DNA from 3 places in the Bradyrhizobium sp. CIAT3101 genome. Region 2 is predicted to be linked to each of the others. Evidence: predicted binding sites of a transcription regulator. Region 2 holds the regulator's gene; each other region holds the start of a gene.
What was found. The regulator PhoB, encoded in region 2, activates phosphate uptake and scavenging genes when phosphate is short. The targets are predictions, from matches to a motif close to TGTCATNNANCTGTCAT.
Positions count from the first base shown of each region.

Region 1: the regulator PhoB is predicted to act here: its motif matches at 3,144-3,160, upstream of phnC (phosphonate ABC transporter ATP-binding protein).
Region 3: the regulator PhoB is predicted to act here: its motif matches at 2,154-2,170, upstream of QA645_RS18020 (OprO/OprP family phosphate-selective porin).

Region 1 is NZ_CP121634.1:1,311,205-1,316,590, reverse strand. It holds gene phnE (phosphonate ABC transporter, permease protein PhnE) at 1-268, opposite strand, end outside; gene phnE (phosphonate ABC transporter, permease protein PhnE) at 265-1,149, opposite strand; gene phnD (phosphonate ABC transporter substrate-binding protein) at 1,225-2,163, opposite strand; gene phnC (phosphonate ABC transporter ATP-binding protein) at 2,224-3,033, opposite strand; gene QA645_RS05935 (chloramphenicol acetyltransferase) at 3,209-3,868, shown strand; gene QA645_RS05930 (alpha-D-ribose 1-methylphosphonate 5-triphosphate diphosphatase) at 3,865-5,058, shown strand; gene QA645_RS05925 (DUF1045 domain-containing protein) at 5,077-5,386, shown strand, end outside.
Region 2 is NZ_CP121634.1:9,080,609-9,085,994, forward strand. It holds gene QA645_RS42055 (aspartate aminotransferase family protein) at 1-1,198, opposite strand, end outside; gene QA645_RS42060 (GcrA family cell cycle regulator) at 1,652-2,164, shown strand; gene phoB (phosphate regulon transcriptional regulator PhoB) at 2,267-2,974, opposite strand; gene phoU (phosphate signaling complex protein PhoU) at 2,997-3,713, opposite strand; gene pstB (phosphate ABC transporter ATP-binding protein PstB) at 3,725-4,546, opposite strand; gene pstA (phosphate ABC transporter permease PstA) at 4,543-5,386, opposite strand, start outside.
Region 3 is NZ_CP121634.1:3,848,968-3,854,353, reverse strand. It holds gene QA645_RS18030 (replication-associated recombination protein A) at 1-506, opposite strand, end outside; gene QA645_RS18025 (DegQ family serine endoprotease) at 503-1,906, opposite strand; gene QA645_RS18020 (OprO/OprP family phosphate-selective porin) at 2,223-3,836, shown strand; gene QA645_RS18015 (zinc-binding alcohol dehydrogenase family protein) at 4,002-5,015, shown strand; gene hisC (histidinol-phosphate transaminase) at 5,136-5,386, opposite strand, start outside.

The sequences.
Region 1 (5,386 bases), 1.6 Mb from region 2:
ACAGCGTCTCGCCCAGCGCCTTCAGATAGATCGGCAGCGACGACCCGGGATCGGGCGGGATCATCATCATGCTGATCCAGCCGAGCTGGCTGAGGCCGGCGACAAACTGCGACGGCGAGAAGTCGAGATCGACCAGACCGCAAATGAAGATGCCGAGCGCCGCGACGATCATGGCCGGCATAGCGAGCCGCGCCGAGGCCGGCCGGTCGAACACATCCGGGTAGCGCGCGCGGATCTCAGCGGTATCGACCTCCTGCGGTCCCGTCACGTCCGCGCCTCCTTGCCGAACAGGCGACCGCGCAGCCAGCCCGTGCTGATATCGATGATGAAGACGGTGACGATGATGAGCAGCAGGATGGCGCTGACGTCCGAGTAATAGAATTTTCGGATGGCAACGACGAGTTCCTGCCCGATGCCGCCGGCGCCGACGAAGCCCATCACCGAGGCTTCGCGGACATTGATCTCGAAGCGCAGCAGCGCATAGCTGGCATAGCCCGCGGTCACCTGCGGCAGGATCGCAAAGCGCATGCAGGACAGCCAGCTCGCCCCGGTCGAGCGGACGCCCTCGACCGGCTTCATGTCGGCGTTCTCGACGATCTCCGAGAACAGCTTTCCGAGCGCACCGGTGGAGTGAATCGCGATCGCGAGCACACCGGCCATCGGCCCGAGGCCGAAGGCGATGACGAAGATCAGCGCGAAGACGATTCCGGGAACAGTGCGCGCAAATTCAAGCAGACGCCGCACCACGAAGCGCAGCCATGGCCCGGGCGAAGTGTTTTCGGCCGCGAAGAAATTCAGGACAAAAGCGAAGGTGGCGCCAATCAACGTGCCGACATAGGAGATCAGCAGCGTCTCGCCCAGCATCTTCAGCCATTTGCGCCAGCCCCACAGCCACTCGCCGATATCGGTCCAGACGCGCTGGCCACTGTCGAGCGTCAGGATGCGGTCGAAATAGCTGACGAAGTTGCCGAAATAGGTGAACAGCGTGCGCAGATTCACCTCGGCGCCGATCGCTGCGAGCACCAACGCTGCGGCGAAGATCACCAACCCCAACATGAGGCGTAGCCGCTTGCGCGCGACCGCCTGACGGTAGGCGGCGTTGAGCGCGGCGAGCTGTTGCTCGGGAAGGATCGAAACCGCTGTCGTCATCGGATCAGGGCAAATGCTCGATCAAAGAGAAAGAGCCGGGTCCATCGACCCGGCTCCAGTGACGTCGCCCTGAGATCAGGACGCCTTCTTTTTACGCAGCGCGTCGACGAACTTGATCAGCTCGATCGTGGCATCCCAGTCCTTGGTGGTGGCGGGATGAAAGCCCTTCTTCTGGCCGTCGGAGAGGCGATCGAACGCCTCCTTGTCCTTGGTCGGCGAATCGAAGAACGCCTTCGCAATCGCCGCCTTCAGATCGTCAGGCAGATCGGAGCTGTAGGCGTACATCGACGGCCCGATGATCGGCGCCGACTTGTGGATGATGCGGAAATCTTCCCTCTTCATCGGCGAGCCATCGGCATTCTTCAGCATGCCCTTGGTCAGCATCTGCGCCAGGGTCGAATCGTCATCGCTGGTCCACTGATTGGCCGCGACATCGACCGTGCCCTGTGCCAGGGCAAGGATCGCGTTCTCGTGGCTACCGGTGAAGACGACCTTGCTGAAATAGGTATCCACGTCCGCGATGCCCATCTTGTCGAGCTCGAAGCGCGGCACGTTGTTGCCGGAGGTTGAATTCGGATCGACCAGACCGAGATTCTTGCCCTTCAGCTGATCGATGTTCTTGTAGGGGCTGTTCGCCTTGACGAAGAATACCGAGTAGTAGCCGGTACCGCCGTCAGCGTTCAGGTCGCTGGCAAACGCGTCCGTCTTGACGCCGGTCAGGCGGGCGCGGGCGAACGAGGCCGAGCCGTAGCACGCGATCTGGATGTTGCCCGCGCGCTGGCCCTCGATGACGGCGGCGTAGTCGTTGGCGATGCGCAGCGTGACCTTCACGCCCAATTCCTTGGAGAGATAGCTCATGAACGGCGCCCAGCGCTCGGTAACGCCGGAGGCGTTCTCGGCCGGGACGACCGCGAAGGTCAGCTCGGGATACTTGGCCTTCCAGTCGTCCGCGGAAGCGGATGTCGTGAAGGCAAGCGCGGCGGCGCCGGCAAGGATTAATCTGCGAGTGATCATGATACCCTCTTCATGGGTTGGGGTCGGTTGACGCAAAACTGGCAACTAAACAGGTGCGGCTCAGGCGGCAGCCGCCGTTCCGAGTGCCGGAACGCCCTCGGGCGCCGGCGCAGGCGTGCCGCCCATGACGTCGGCGGCTTCGAGATCGTAGAGTTCACGCGCGACGAGGTCGGTCAGTGCGGATGGCGCACCGTCGAACACCACCCGGCCTGCCGCCATGCCGATCAGCCGGTCGCAATATCTGCGCGCCAGGTCGAGCGAATGCAGGTTGCAGAGCACGGTGATGCCGAAATGCTTGTTGATGCGCAAAAGCGCATCCATGACGATCTTGGTGTTGCGCGGATCGAGCGAGGCGATCGGCTCGTCGGCGAGGATGATGTCGGGCTGCTGCACCAGCGCCCGCGCGATCGCAACACGCTGCTGCTGGCCGCCGGAGAGCTGATCGGCGCGCTGGGCAGCGAGCGAAGCAATATCGAATTGCTCGAGCGCCGACATCGCCAGCGCCTTGTCCTGCTCCGGCCAGGTCTGCGTCAGCGAGCGCCAGGCCGGCATGGTGGCGAGGCGTCCCATCAGCACGTTGGTCAGCACGTCGAGCCGACCGACGAGGTTGAACTGCTGGAAGATCATCGCAGATCGCGCCCGCCACTGCCGCAACTCTTTGCCGCGCAGCGCGGTGACGTCGAGACCGTCGAACAGGATGCGGCCCTGCGTCGGCGTCGCCAGACGATTGATCATGCGCAGCATGGTCGACTTGCCGGCGCCCGAGCGCCCGATCACGCCGACGAAGCCGCCGGGGGAGATTTGAAACGAAGCGTCGTCCACCGCGGCTTTTGCGCCGAAGCGGCACGTCAGACCTTCAACCACCAGCATGCAGGGCTCCAGAGTAGCTGCAGCCCACCGCTATCCCCGGCGCTTGACACTTGTGTGACATGCGCGATGCGGTGCGGCGATCCAACACACCTCATCCCCTGTCATTGCATCGTCATGACATTGTCATCGAGCCACTCGAAGACGAACGCCTCGCCCTCAAGCTTTCGGACGCAACATGGCCGGCAAAGTGCTTTCGGTTGAACCGACCATCGATCCCTCGGCGAAGCTACACGAGACCCGGCTCGGGGCCTATACCGAGGTCGGCGCGCGCACCATCCTGCACGAAGTGGCGATGGGCGATTACTCCTACGTCGTCAACGACGCTCAGATCACCTACACCACCATCGGAAAGTTCTGCTCGATCGCGGCGATGACCCGGATCAATCCCGGCAATCATCCGATGCATCGCGCCACGCAGGCGCACTTCACTTACCGCTCCAGCGCCTACTTTCCGGGCGAGAGCGACGACACCGAATTCTTCGACTGGCGGCGCCAGCATCACGTCCATATCGGCCATGACGTCTGGATCGGGCATGGCGCAGTCGTGCTGCCGGGCCGCAACATCGGCACCGGCGCGGTGATCGCGGCCGGCGCCATCGTCACCAAGGACGTGCCGGCCTATACCATCGTCGCCGGCAATCCGGCGCGCATCGTGCGCCGCCGGTTCTCGGAAGAGGTTGCCGGACGGCTGGCCAGGCTGGCATGGTGGGACTGGGATCACGACAAATTGCGTGCGGCGCTGCCTGATTTCCGCAAGCTCGCGATTGAAGATTTCCTGACGACATATGAAGCAGGGGCACATTCCCCTGCCAGCAAACGAAGCGCGGTCGCGTGACAGACATTTTCATCGAGGGTGGCCGGACCCTGATCGGCTCCGAGCTCACCGAGACCTCCCTTGCAGTATCGGGAACCGACATCGCGCAGATCGATGCATCTCGCGGCCGCGCACGGCTGGCGATCGACGCGCGCAATCTGCTGGTGCTGCCCGGCATCGTCGATCTGCACGGCGACGCCTTCGAGCGGCAGATGATGCCGCGCGCCGGCGTCGACTTCCCGATCGACGTCGCGCTCGCCGACACCGATCGCCAGGTCATCAGCAACGGCATCACTACGGTGTTCCACGCCACGACCTGGTCGTGGGAGCCCGGCCTGCGCAGCGGCGACAATGCAAGGCGCCTGCTGGAAGCGATCGAGCGGCAACGCCCGCATTTCGCCGCCGACACCCGCTTCCACCTGCGGCACGAGACCTATAATCTCGATGCCGAGACCGAGATCGTCCAATGGCTGGCCGAGGGCCGCGTCGACCTGTTCGCCTTCAACGACCACATGGATGGAGTCGTCGCCGACATCTCCAATCCACGCAAGCGCAACCGCATGGTGGAGCGCACCGGGCTATCGAGCGAGGAGTTCGACAAGTTCGTCGCGCGGATCGTGTCGCGTGCAGCCGACGTTCCGGCATCCATCACCCGTCTCGCTGCTGCGGCGCGTAGCGCCGAAGTGCGGATGCTATCGCATGACGATGCGACCCCGGCGATGCGCCGGGACTTTCGCGCCATGGGTGTGACGCTCGCCGAATTTCCGGTCAACGAGGAGACGGCGCGCGAAGCCGCGGATCATGGCGACGCCATCGTCTACGGCGCGCCGAACGTCGTGCGTGGCGGCAGCCACACCGGCTGGACCAAGGCCTCCGACATGATCGCCAAGGGGCTCTGCTCGGTGCTGGCGTCCGACTATTACTATCCGGCGCCGCTGCTCGCTGCGTTCCGCCTAGTCGCCGACGGCGTGCTGCCGCTTAACGAGGCCTGGAAGCTGATCTCGTCGGCACCGGCGCAAGCCACGGGCCTGACCGATCGCGGCACGCTCGCCGCGGGCCGTCGCGCCGACATCCTGCTGGTCGACGACAGCGTGACGCTGCGGCCGCGGCTGATCGCGGTGATCGCCGCGGGCAAGCTCGTGCATCTCACCGATGCAAGCCGGCTGCTTGGCACAGCGGCGACGCCGCGCGAGACTGTCGTTGCGGCATAAATTGGCTATGCTCCGGCAATGACAGGTTTTCCCCGCTACGCGATCTATTTTGCCGCCGGCGCCGACAATGCGCTGTCACGCTTCGGCGCCGAGTTGCTTGGCTATGATGCCTATGCGGACGACGAGGTTTCGTTTCCGCAAGGCGCTCTGGATGTCGCGCCGGACTGGCGCGACATCACCGCCGATCCCCGCAAATACGGCTTTCACGGCACGCTGAAGGCGCCGATGGCGCTGGCATCCGGCAGGACCGAGGCTGAGCTCAGCGCGGCCTGTGCGACATTCGCCGAGAAGGCGCGGCCGATCCCGGTGATCCGCCCCGTGGTCGATG
Region 2 (5,386 bases):
TTGCCGCCCGCTTGTTGCCGGTCAGCGCAGTGCAGGCGCGTTCGAGCCGCCCGACGCTGTCCTCGATCTCGGCTTCGGTGACGATCAAGGGCGGCAGGAAGCGCACGACATTGTCGCCGGCCCCGACGGTGAGCAGTTTTTCGTTGCGAAGTGCTGCGACCAGATCGCCGGAGGGCACCACGGCCTTGATGCCGATCAGGAGCCCCTCGCCGCGAACTTCGCTGACGACATCGGGATGACGGTCGATCACGGAAGCAAGCTTCTGCTTCAGCAGCAGCGACATCTTCTGCACATGGTCGAAGAAGCCGGGCTTGAGCATGACGTCGAGCACTGCGTTCGCAGCCGAGATCGCCAGCGGATTGCCGCCGAAGGTCGAGCCGTGCGAGCCGGGCCCCATGCCGGAGGCCGCTTCCGCGGTCGCCAGCACCGCGCCGATCGGGAAGCCGCCGCCGAGCGCCTTCGCCAGCGACATCACGTCAGGCGTGACGCCGGTGCGCCGATGGGCGAAGAGATCGCCGGTGCGGCCCATGCCGGTCTGCACTTCATCGAAGGCGAGCAGCAGGCCCTTCTCGTCGCAGAGCTGGCGCAGCGCCTTGAGGAAGCCGGGAGGCGCCGAACGCACGCCACCCTCGCCCTGGATCGGCTCGATCAGGATACCGGCGGTCTGCGGACCGATCGCCTTCTTCACGGCCTCGATGTCGCCATGCGGGATCTGGTCGAAACCGTCCATCGGCGGGCCAAAACCTTCGAGATATTTTGCCGAGCCGGTCGCGGCCAGCGTCGCCAGCGTCCGACCGTGGAAGGCGCCTTCGAAGGTGATGATGCGGTAGCGCTCCGGATGCCCCTTGGAGAAGTGATGGTGGCGGACCAGCTTGATCACGCCCTCCAGCGCTTCGGCGCCGGAATTACAGAAGAACACGAAGTCGGCAAAACTCTCGTTGCAGAGACGCGCCGCGAGCTTCTCGCCATCCGGGCTCTGGAACAGGTTCGACATGTGCCAGAGTTTTGTCGCCTGCTCCTGCAGCGCCTTGACCAGCACGGGATGGGCATGGCCGAGCGCATTCACTGCAACGCCCGAGGTGAAATCGAGATAGCGATCGCCATTGGTCGCGATCAACCAGACGCCTTCACCGCGCTCAAAACCGATGTCGGCCCTGGCGAAAACGGGGAGCAAATGCGGTGCTACGCTGTTGGTCATGATGGTCTCTTTGGATGTTTCGGACGGCCTGAGCGTGCGTTGCGCAGCGCATCATTGGTCCGGAAAACGAAACGTGCCGCCTTTTAAGGGCGGCACGCATCGCCATCTTATGCCTGGCACCAATGGTGTCAATGCCGCCCGGAAAGCCCCGCGAAACGCTGATTCCGTAGTCTTGCGGTGCCGGATTTGCGGGTTTTTGGCCACGGAACATGTGGAAGCGAGTCGTCGGACTCTTGCGCGTGAGTCACGCCATATTGTAGCGTTTGCCTTGTCAGATACGACATCTCGTGCAGCGGTTCTGATCCCAAAAGTCCTCATGTACCGGCGTAAACGTTCGGGCGGCTCATTGCGCCCGGCGAACCTTAAGGGATTCTGGCGGCACGGGTTTTTCGAAGCTTAGGCATTCGTCGTGCCGCCCCAGGATGGCAGGCGCGCGGCGAAGGAAAGGTTACAATGACGGTTTTGACCTGGTCCGACGATCGCGTCGAGCAGTTGAAAAAGCTCTGGGAGGCCGGACTTTCGGCCAGCCAGATCGCCGCTGAGCTTGGGAATGTCACCCGCAACGCCGTGATCGGCAAGGTGCACAGGCTCGGCCTGTCGGGCCGCGCCAAGAGCCCGTCTTCGGCAGCTCCGCGGCCGCGCAAGGCGCGTCCGGCGCAGCACATGATGCGGGTGAGCAGGCCCATCGCGCGTGGCAATACCGCGCTGGCGCAGGCCTTCGAGGTCGAAGTCGAGGCTGAACCGGTCACCTACGACAACGTGGTGCCGATGAGCCAGCGGCTGTCGCTGCTCGAATTGAACGAGGCGACCTGCCACTGGCCGGTCGGCGATCCCTCGAGCCCGGATTTCTTCTTCTGCGGCGGCAAGGCGCTCTCCGGCCTGCCCTACTGCGCCCAGCACTCGCGGGTGGCGTATCAGCCGGCAGCGGATCGGCGGCGGGCGCCGGCGAAGCCTGGCACGCGGTAAGCGCATCCAGGTAATCTCGTCCCGGCACAAGGCCGGGACGACCGGGGAAATAAAAAAGCGCGCCATCCAGCGCGCTTTTTATTTTGTCTGCTTGCAAGAGCCTTAGGCCTGCTCGGCCTTTGCAAACCGGTCATCGAGCGCATAGCCCGCACCGCGCACCGTGCGGATCGGATCCTGCTCGCGACCAAGATTGAGCAGCTTGCGCAGGCGACCGATATGCACGTCGACGGTGCGCTCGTCGATATAGATGTCGCGGCCCCAGACGCTGTCGAGCAGCTGCTCGCGCGAGAACACGCGACCGGGGTGCTCCAGGAAAAACTCCAGCAGGCGATATTCGGTGGGGCCGAGATCGATCGGCCGGCCCGAGCGCGCCACGCGGCGCTTTTCGCGATCGAGCTCGATGTCACCGAAAGCGAGCACGGTTGCGAGCCGCTCGGGACTTGCGCGCCGCAGCAGACCCTTCACGCGGGCCAGCAGCTCGGGCACCGAGAACGGCTTGACGATGTAGTCGTCGGCGCCGGTCGCAAGGCCCCGCACCCGCTCGCTCTCCTCGCCGCGCGCGGTGAGCATGATGATCGGCAGCTGCTTGGTGTCGGACCGCGTCCGCAGCCGGCGGCACAGCTCGATGCCGGAAAGCCCCGGCAGCATCCAGTCGAGCACGATCAGATCGGGGATGTGCTCCTTGAGGCGGGTGTCGGCGTCGTCGCCGCGCATCACCGTCTCGACGTCATAGCCGTCGCCCTCGAGGTTGTAGCGGAGGAGCTCGGTGAGAGCTTCCTCGTCTTCAACCACCATAATGCGTGCGCCCATTGGGTCGTCGCTCCTTAAGGATTCAAGTATTGGGGACCGTGGTGGCGAAGGTCGTCATGTCGCCCTTCGGTCGCTTGTCGGTGATGGCCTGGCCTTCGATCATGTAGAACACGGTCTCGGCAATGTTGGTGGCGTGGTCGCCGATCCGCTCGATGTTCTTGGCGCAGAACATCAGATGGATGCAGAACGAGATGTTGCGCGGGTCCTCCATCATATAGGTGAGGAGCTCGCGGAACAGCGAGGTGCAGATGGCGTCGACTTCCTCGTCGCCCTTCCACACCGCCATCGCCGCCGGCAGATCGTGCGCGGCATATGCGTCCAGCACCGACTTGACCTGCTGCTGCACGAGGTCGGTCATGTGCTCGAGGCCGCGGAACAGCTTGAGCGGATGGAAATCCGTCTCCAGCGCCGCGACGCGCTTGCCCATGTTCTTGGCGAGGTCGCCGATGCGTTCGAGATCGGTCGCGACGCGCATGGCGCCGACGATTTCGCGCAGATCCACCGCCATCGGCTGGCGGCGCGCGATCGTGAGCACGGCGCGTTCCTCGATCTTCTTCTGCAGCGCGTCGAGCTCGGCGTCGATGGTGACGACGCGCTGGCCGAGCGCGATATCACGGCGGATCAGCGCGTCGACGGAATCGACGATCATGCGCTCGGCGATGCCGCCCATCTCGGCGACCAGGCGCGTGAGCTCCTGGAGGTCGGTGTCGAAGGCCTTTGCGGTATGTTCAGAACCCATGTCCTGTCTCCTCAGCCGAACCGGCCGGTAATGTAATCCTGCGTGCGCCGGTCGGACGGCGACGTGAAGATCTTGCTGGTGTCGTCGAACTCGATCAACTCGCCGAGATACATGAAGGCGGTCTTGTCGGAGACGCGAGCCGCTTGCTGCATGTTGTGGGTCACGATCGCGATCGTGTAATTCTCGGACAGCTCCTGGATCAGCTCCTCGACCTTCGCGGTCGAGATCGGATCGAGCGCCGAGCAGGGCTCGTCGAACAGGATCACCTCGGGCCGCACCGCGACGGTGCGGGCAATGCAGAGGCGCTGCTGCTGGCCGCCGGAGAGCGACAGGCCGGAGGCGTTCAGCTTGTCCTTGACCTCGTTCCACAGCGCGCCGCCGCGCAGGGCCTTCTCGACGCGATCGTCCATCTCCGACTTCGAGATCTTCTCGTAGAGACGGATGCCGAAGGCGATGTTCTCGTAGATCGTCATCGGGAACGGCGTCGGCTTCTGGAACACCATGCCGACGCGGGCGCGCAGCAGATTGAGGTCGAGCTTGGGATCGAGGATGTTGGTCTGGTCGAGCATCAGCTGACCGGAGACGCGCTGGCCCGGATAGAGGTCGTACATCCGGTTGAAGATGCGCAGCAGGGTCGACTTGCCGCAGCCCGACGGTCCGATGAACGCCGTGACGCGGTTGGTGCCGAGCGCCAGATTGATGTTCTTCAGCGCGTGGTGCTCGCCGTAATAGAAGTTGAGGTTGCGCACCGTTACCTTGGCCGGGGCTTCAGGCAGAGGCTGCGAGCCGGGATGAACGGCGGGCGTACTGACGGAAACAGACATTTCGCTCATTTTGCGGTCCTCTCGGCGCTCAGGATGCGCGCGCCAATGTTCAGGGCAAGCACGGTCAACGTGATCAGCAGGGCGCCGCTCCAGGCCAACTGCTTCCAGTAGGCATACGGGCTCTGCACGAAGTTGTTGATGGTGACCGGCAGGTTGGCCATCGTCTTGTTCAGGCCCAGGCTGAAGAACTGGTTCGACAGTGCGGTGAACAGCAGCGGCGCAGTCTCGCCGGCGACGCGGGCGGTGGCCAGCATCACGCCTGTGATGAGGCCCGAGCGCGCCGCACGATAGGCGATGCGCTTGATCACCAGCGAGCGCGGCAGGCCGAGCGCAGAGGCAGCCTCGCGCAGCGCGTTCGGCACCAGCAGCAGCATGTCCTCGGTCGTGCGCAGCACCACCGGGATCACGATCACGGCGAGTGCGAGCGAGCCTGCGATCGCCGAGAAGCCGCGCATCGGCACCACCACCGCGCCGTAGATGAACAGGCCGATGATGATCGAGGGCGCCGAGAGCAGGATGTCGTTGATGAAGCGGATCACCGAGGTCAGCTTGTCGTTGCGGCCGTACTCGGCGAGATAGGTGCCGGCGAACAGGCCGAGCGGCGCGCCGATGCCGACGCCGATCACGGTCATGATCAGGGAGCCGACGATGGCGTTGCGCAGACCGCCTTCAGTCGAGCCCGGAGGCGGCGTGTCCGCGACGAACAGTTCGAGGTTCAACCCGGCGAGGCCGTTATAGAGCAGCGTGACCAGGATCAGCGCGAGCCAGGTGACGCCGAAGGCGGCGGCACCGAAGCAGAGCCCGCGGATCACGATGTCCTTGCGGCGACGGCGTGAATAAATCGGGTTC
Region 3 (5,386 bases), 4.1 Mb from region 2:
ACGCGCGCGCGGGACAAAAGCGCCGCGTTGAGCTCGAAGGACGGGTTCTCGGTGGTGGCGCCGACCATGACGACGGTGCCGTCCTCCATCACCGGCAGAAACGAATCCTGCTGGGCGCGGTTGAAGCGATGCACCTCGTCGACGAACAGCAGCGTGCCCTTGCCCATCTCGCGGCGGGCACGCGCGGCGTCGAATGCTTTCTTCAGGTCAGCGACGCCGGAGAACACCGCGGAGATCTGCTCGAAATGCAGATCGGTCGCATCCGCCAACAGCCGCGCCACCGTGGTCTTGCCGGTGCCGGGCGGCCCCCAAAACACCAGCGAACCAAGCGTGCGCGTCTCCAGCATGCGCGTCAGCGCGCCGTCGGGGCCGAGGATGTGATCCTGGCCGACGACCTCCGACAGCGCACGCGGCCGTAAGCGGTCCGGCAGCGGATGCGGGGCCTCGTGATCGAGCCCCGCCGCGGCAAAGAGAGTTGGCGTCTCCTGTGGTCGCTTCGGACTCATCCGCCCAGCGTGACGTTGATCTGCTGACCGCCGCGCACCAGCGTGATGCGCCAGAGCCGCTGGCTTACGCCTGCCGCCTTCTCGAGGTCGCCGGTCTTGCCGATCTTCTGGTTGTTGACGGCCAGGATGATGTCGCCCTTCTGGAAGCCGACCTGAGCGGCCGGCGAGTCATCACCGAGCTCGGTGATGACGACACCTTCGGTATCGGCATCGAGATGCAGCTCGTCGGCCACCGCAGGCGTGATACTCGCGACCTTCGCGCCCTGGAACGGCGAGCGCGCGGTGACGACGAGCTCGTTGCGGCCGGTATCGGGCGCGGTCTCGAGCGCGATCGTCAGCTTGAGCGGCTTGCCGCTGCGCTGCACGTCGATCTGCGCACTGCCGCCGAGCGGACGGGTGGCGAAGCGGTAGTCGAACGCATTGGGATCGTCCACGGCCTGGCCGTCGATCCCGGTGATGAGGTCGGAGGATTTCAAGCCCGCCTTCGCGGCCGGCCCGTTGGCGACGACGCTCGCGACCAGCGCGCCAGACGGCGAGCGCAGGCCGAGGCTCTCGGCAATCTCGGGGGTCACCGCCTGCAGCTTTGCCCCCAACCACGGCCGCTTCACCGCCTTGCCGCCGCCCTTGGCGGAGGCGACGACGACGCGCACCATGTTGGCCGGGATCGCAAAGCCGATGCCTTGCGAGCCGCCGGAGCGCGAATAGATCGCGGTGTTGATGCCGGCGAGCCGGCCGTTCATGTCGACCAGCGCGCCGCCGGAATTGCCGGGATTGATCGCGGCGTCGGTCTGGATGAAGAACTGGTAATCGGTGATGCCGACCTGCGTGCGCGCCAGCGCCGAGATGATGCCGTGGGTCACGGTCTGGCCGACGCCGAAGGGGTTGCCGATCGCCATGACGACGTCGCCCACCATCAGCTCATCCGAATTGGTGAATTCGAGCGCCGGAAATTTCTCCTTGGTATCTTTCAGACGCAGCACCGCGAGATCGCTGCGGGAGTCCTTCAGCACGATTTCGGCCTCGAACTCACGCTTGTCCGACAGCGACACCTTCACCTGGTCGGCGCCCTCGATGACGTGGACGTTGGTGACGACGAGCCCGGAGGCATCGACGATGACGCCCGAACCGAGCGACCGCTGTACCTGCTCCTGCTGCTGGCCGCCGCCGAAGAAGCGGCGGAAGATCGGGTCATCCAGCAGCGGATTGCGGTTCTGCACCACCTTGGCGGCATAGACGTTGACGACGGCCGGCTGCACCCGCTGCACGATCGGTGCATAGGACAGCCGGAGCTCGGCCGGCGACGACGGGACGCGACGGTCCTGCGCCGCAGCCGGATTGAAGTGGGCCGAAAAGGCTATGCACAATGCCGTGACGATGGCGGTCCAGTTCGCTCGAAACATTCCTACCTCTTGGAAAAGACGCCGGAATATAGGCGTGTTCGCCCCCCAATAGAAGGGCGCCGGGCGGCAATATTCGGCCCCTTACCAGTGTGGCCGGGACGCAAGCTCCGCGTGCAAAATGACAATTTGGGAGGCGCCGCACATTGGCATGATGCACGTCATCTTGCATGCTGTCCAATGGCGGATTCGGCTGCGGCGAATTTGCATCAGGCGGAACCATTGCAGCCGTGGCGCGCCGTCGCGGGACAGTCATCGATCCTTCTTAGGCTCTCCCGTTACGACTTGGGGAAGTTGGTCTAACCGATGGAGTGGTGACGTGAGCAGGACAAGAATAGCAGCCGCAGCGATTGGTCTCGCCGGCGCGCTGGCGGCCTCGCAGGCCCAGGCACAATCAGCAAGCAACAGCGATCAGGAGATCGCGCTTCTGAAGCAGCAGCTGAAGATGCTGGAGCAGAAGCTCGACAAGCTCCAGAACCAGACCGCCGCGAATACGGCGGCCGCAGCAAAGACGAGGGCAGAGGCGAAGGCTGAAGCAAAGGCCGAGGCGCGCTCGGAGGCGAAGGCGGTCGTCGCCAACGCAAATGCAGCCATTCCGGTCAAGGGGCCAGTCGCACCGTCCGGCGTCGTGGTGACGATGCCGAACAACCGCCCGACCATCTGCACCGCAGACGAGCAGAACTGCGTGGCCATCACGAGCCGTGTGCACTGGGATGTCGGCGGCTACAACTACCGTCCCAACACGGCAGCGACGACGCCGCAACAGCTCGATAACGGCGAGAACCTCCGCCGTGCGCGCATCGGCGTCGTCGGCAAGTTCTTCGGCGACTGGAACTATGCCCTGATCTACGACTTCGGCGGCTCGGCCGACGGCTTCGGCGGCGCGGCGGCCGGCTCACTGCCAGGCGGAGGGACATCGGGCGTCGAAAATGCCTATCTGAGCTACACCGGTCTCAAGCCGTTCGGCGGCAAGATGGCGATCGAAGCCGGTATCATGGATATCGCCTGGACGATGGACGAATCCACCAGCTCGAACGACATCATGTTCATGGAACGTGCGTCGGCCGGCATCATCGCGCAAAACATCGCAGCCGGTGACTTCCGTTCCGCCGTCGGCACCCGCTGGTGGAATGACCAGCTCTGGATGGGCGCCTATGTCACCGGACCGACCACGGGCCAGATCCACTCTGCGTCGAGCGTCACTCCGCCCGGCTCCAGTGAGCAATATGGCGCGGTCGCGCGCATCGCCGGCAACCCGATCAGCGGCAACGGCTACTCGGTGCATATCGGCGCGGACGCGGAATGGCTGATCCAGCCGCCGCGCAATCTCGTGACGCAAGCGCAGACGCTCACGCTCAGTGACCGGCCGGAGCTTAGGATCGATCCGACCACGCTGATCTCGACCGGGGCGATCGCCAACGTCTCCGGGGCTCAGGTCTACGGCGTCGAGGCGGCTGCGACCTATGGCTCGTTCATCGCACAGGGCGAATATTACTGGTTCAACGTCGACCGCACCGCCAATACGGGCCTGCCGCCGTTCGGCGCGTCGAGCCTGAAATTCGACGGCGGCTACGCGCAGGTCGGCTACGTCCTGACCGGCGAGAGCCGTGCCTACAATGCTGCGAACGCCGCCTATGGCGGGATCAAACCGGCCAATCCCTTCTCACTGGCCGGCGGCGGCTGGGGTGCCTGGGAAATCGCCGGACGCGTGAGCACGATGAACCTGAACGATCAGCTCGCGACCGCAGCCGGCATCGCGGGTGGACGCCAGACCATCTACACCGCCGCGCTGAACTGGTACGTCAACAACAACGTCCGCTTCATGCTCGACTATCTGCATGGCGACATCTCCAAGCAGGCGAGCGCCGTCTCCGCGGTGAACACGGGCTCGACGTTCAACGCGATCGCAATGCGTACGCAGGTCGCATTCTGACCTGACGTGGCGTTCTGACGAAAAGCGCCGGGAGCGGCACAGGCTGCTCCCGGCGTAATAGTATCCAACCGGATACTATGTTCCCGAACTTGCAGTACTTGCCAAACAGGAGCCGGGGCGACAGTTAGAGCGGCAGGCGAATACGCCATCTGATGGAGACAAGCCATGAAGGCCGTCGGCTACAAGAAATCGCTTCCGATCGAGGATCAGGACTCGCTGATCGATTTCGAGACCACCAAACCCGAGCCCAAGGGGCGCGATATCCGCGTCGCGGTGAAGGCGATCTCGGCCAATCCGGTCGATTACAAGGTGCGCAAGCGCGCAGCCCCGCCCGCGGGCGAGACCAAGATCCTGGGTTATGACGCGGCCGGCGTGGTCGATGCGGTCGGGCCCGAGGTCACGCTGTTCAAGCCCGGCGACGAGGTGTTTTACGCGGGCTCGATCCTGCGCCAGGGTACCAATTCCGAATTCCACCTGGTCGACGAGCGCATCGTCGGCAACAAGCCGAAATCGCTCTCGTTCGCCCAAGCAGCCGCCCTTCCCCTCACCTCCATCACCGCCTGGGAGTTGCTGTTCGACCGGCTCGGCGCGGTTCCCGGCAAGAGCGTCGATCCGCGCACGCTTCTCATCACCGGCGGCGCCGGCGGCGTCGGCTCGATCCTGATCCAGCTCGCGCGCCGCCTCACCGGTCTCACCGTGGTCGCGACCGCGACGCGACCGGACTCACAGAAATGGTGTCTCGATCTCGGCGCGCATGCGGTGATCGACCACGGCAAGCCGATGAAGGAACAGATCGAAAAGCTCAAGCTGCCGCCGGTTGCGCTGGTGGCGAGCCTCACCTACACCGACCAGCATTACAAGAGCATCGCCGAGTTCATGGCGCCGCAGGGCCGGTTCGGCCTGATCGACGATCCGCCCGAGTTCACTATGGGCACGTTCAAGGGCAAGGCGATCTCGGTGCACTGGGAATCGATGTTCACGCGCTCCTCGTTCCAGACACCCGACATGATTGCGCAGCATCACCTGCTCAACGACGTCGCCGATCTCATCGACAAGGGCGTGCTGCGCACCACGCTCGACCAGACCTTCGGCACGATCAACGCAGCCAACCTCAAGCGCGCGCACGCGCTGCTTGAGAGCGGCAAGTCGCGCGGCAAGATCGTGCTGGAGGGGTGGTAGCGACGGTCTCGTAGGTCGAGTTCCCGTAGGGTGGGCAAAGCGAAGCGCGCCCACCCACTGCAACATTCGGTCAGAGATGGTGGGCACGGCGCAAGCGCGCCTTTGCCCACCCTACGATTTCTATTGTTGTCTCAATATCGCGGGCAACGCCGACAACAGCCGGTCGATCTGCTCATCCGTACCCACGGTGATCCGCAGATAATCCGAGATGCGCGCTGCGGAAAAATGGCGGACGATCACCGCCCGCTCCCGCAGCGCCGCCGCAAGCGCGGCACCCTGATGCGCGGGATGGCGCGCAAAGACGAAATTGGCCAGCGACGGTAGCACCTCGAAGCCGGCAGCCTTCAGTCCGCGGGTCAGCCGCTCTCTGC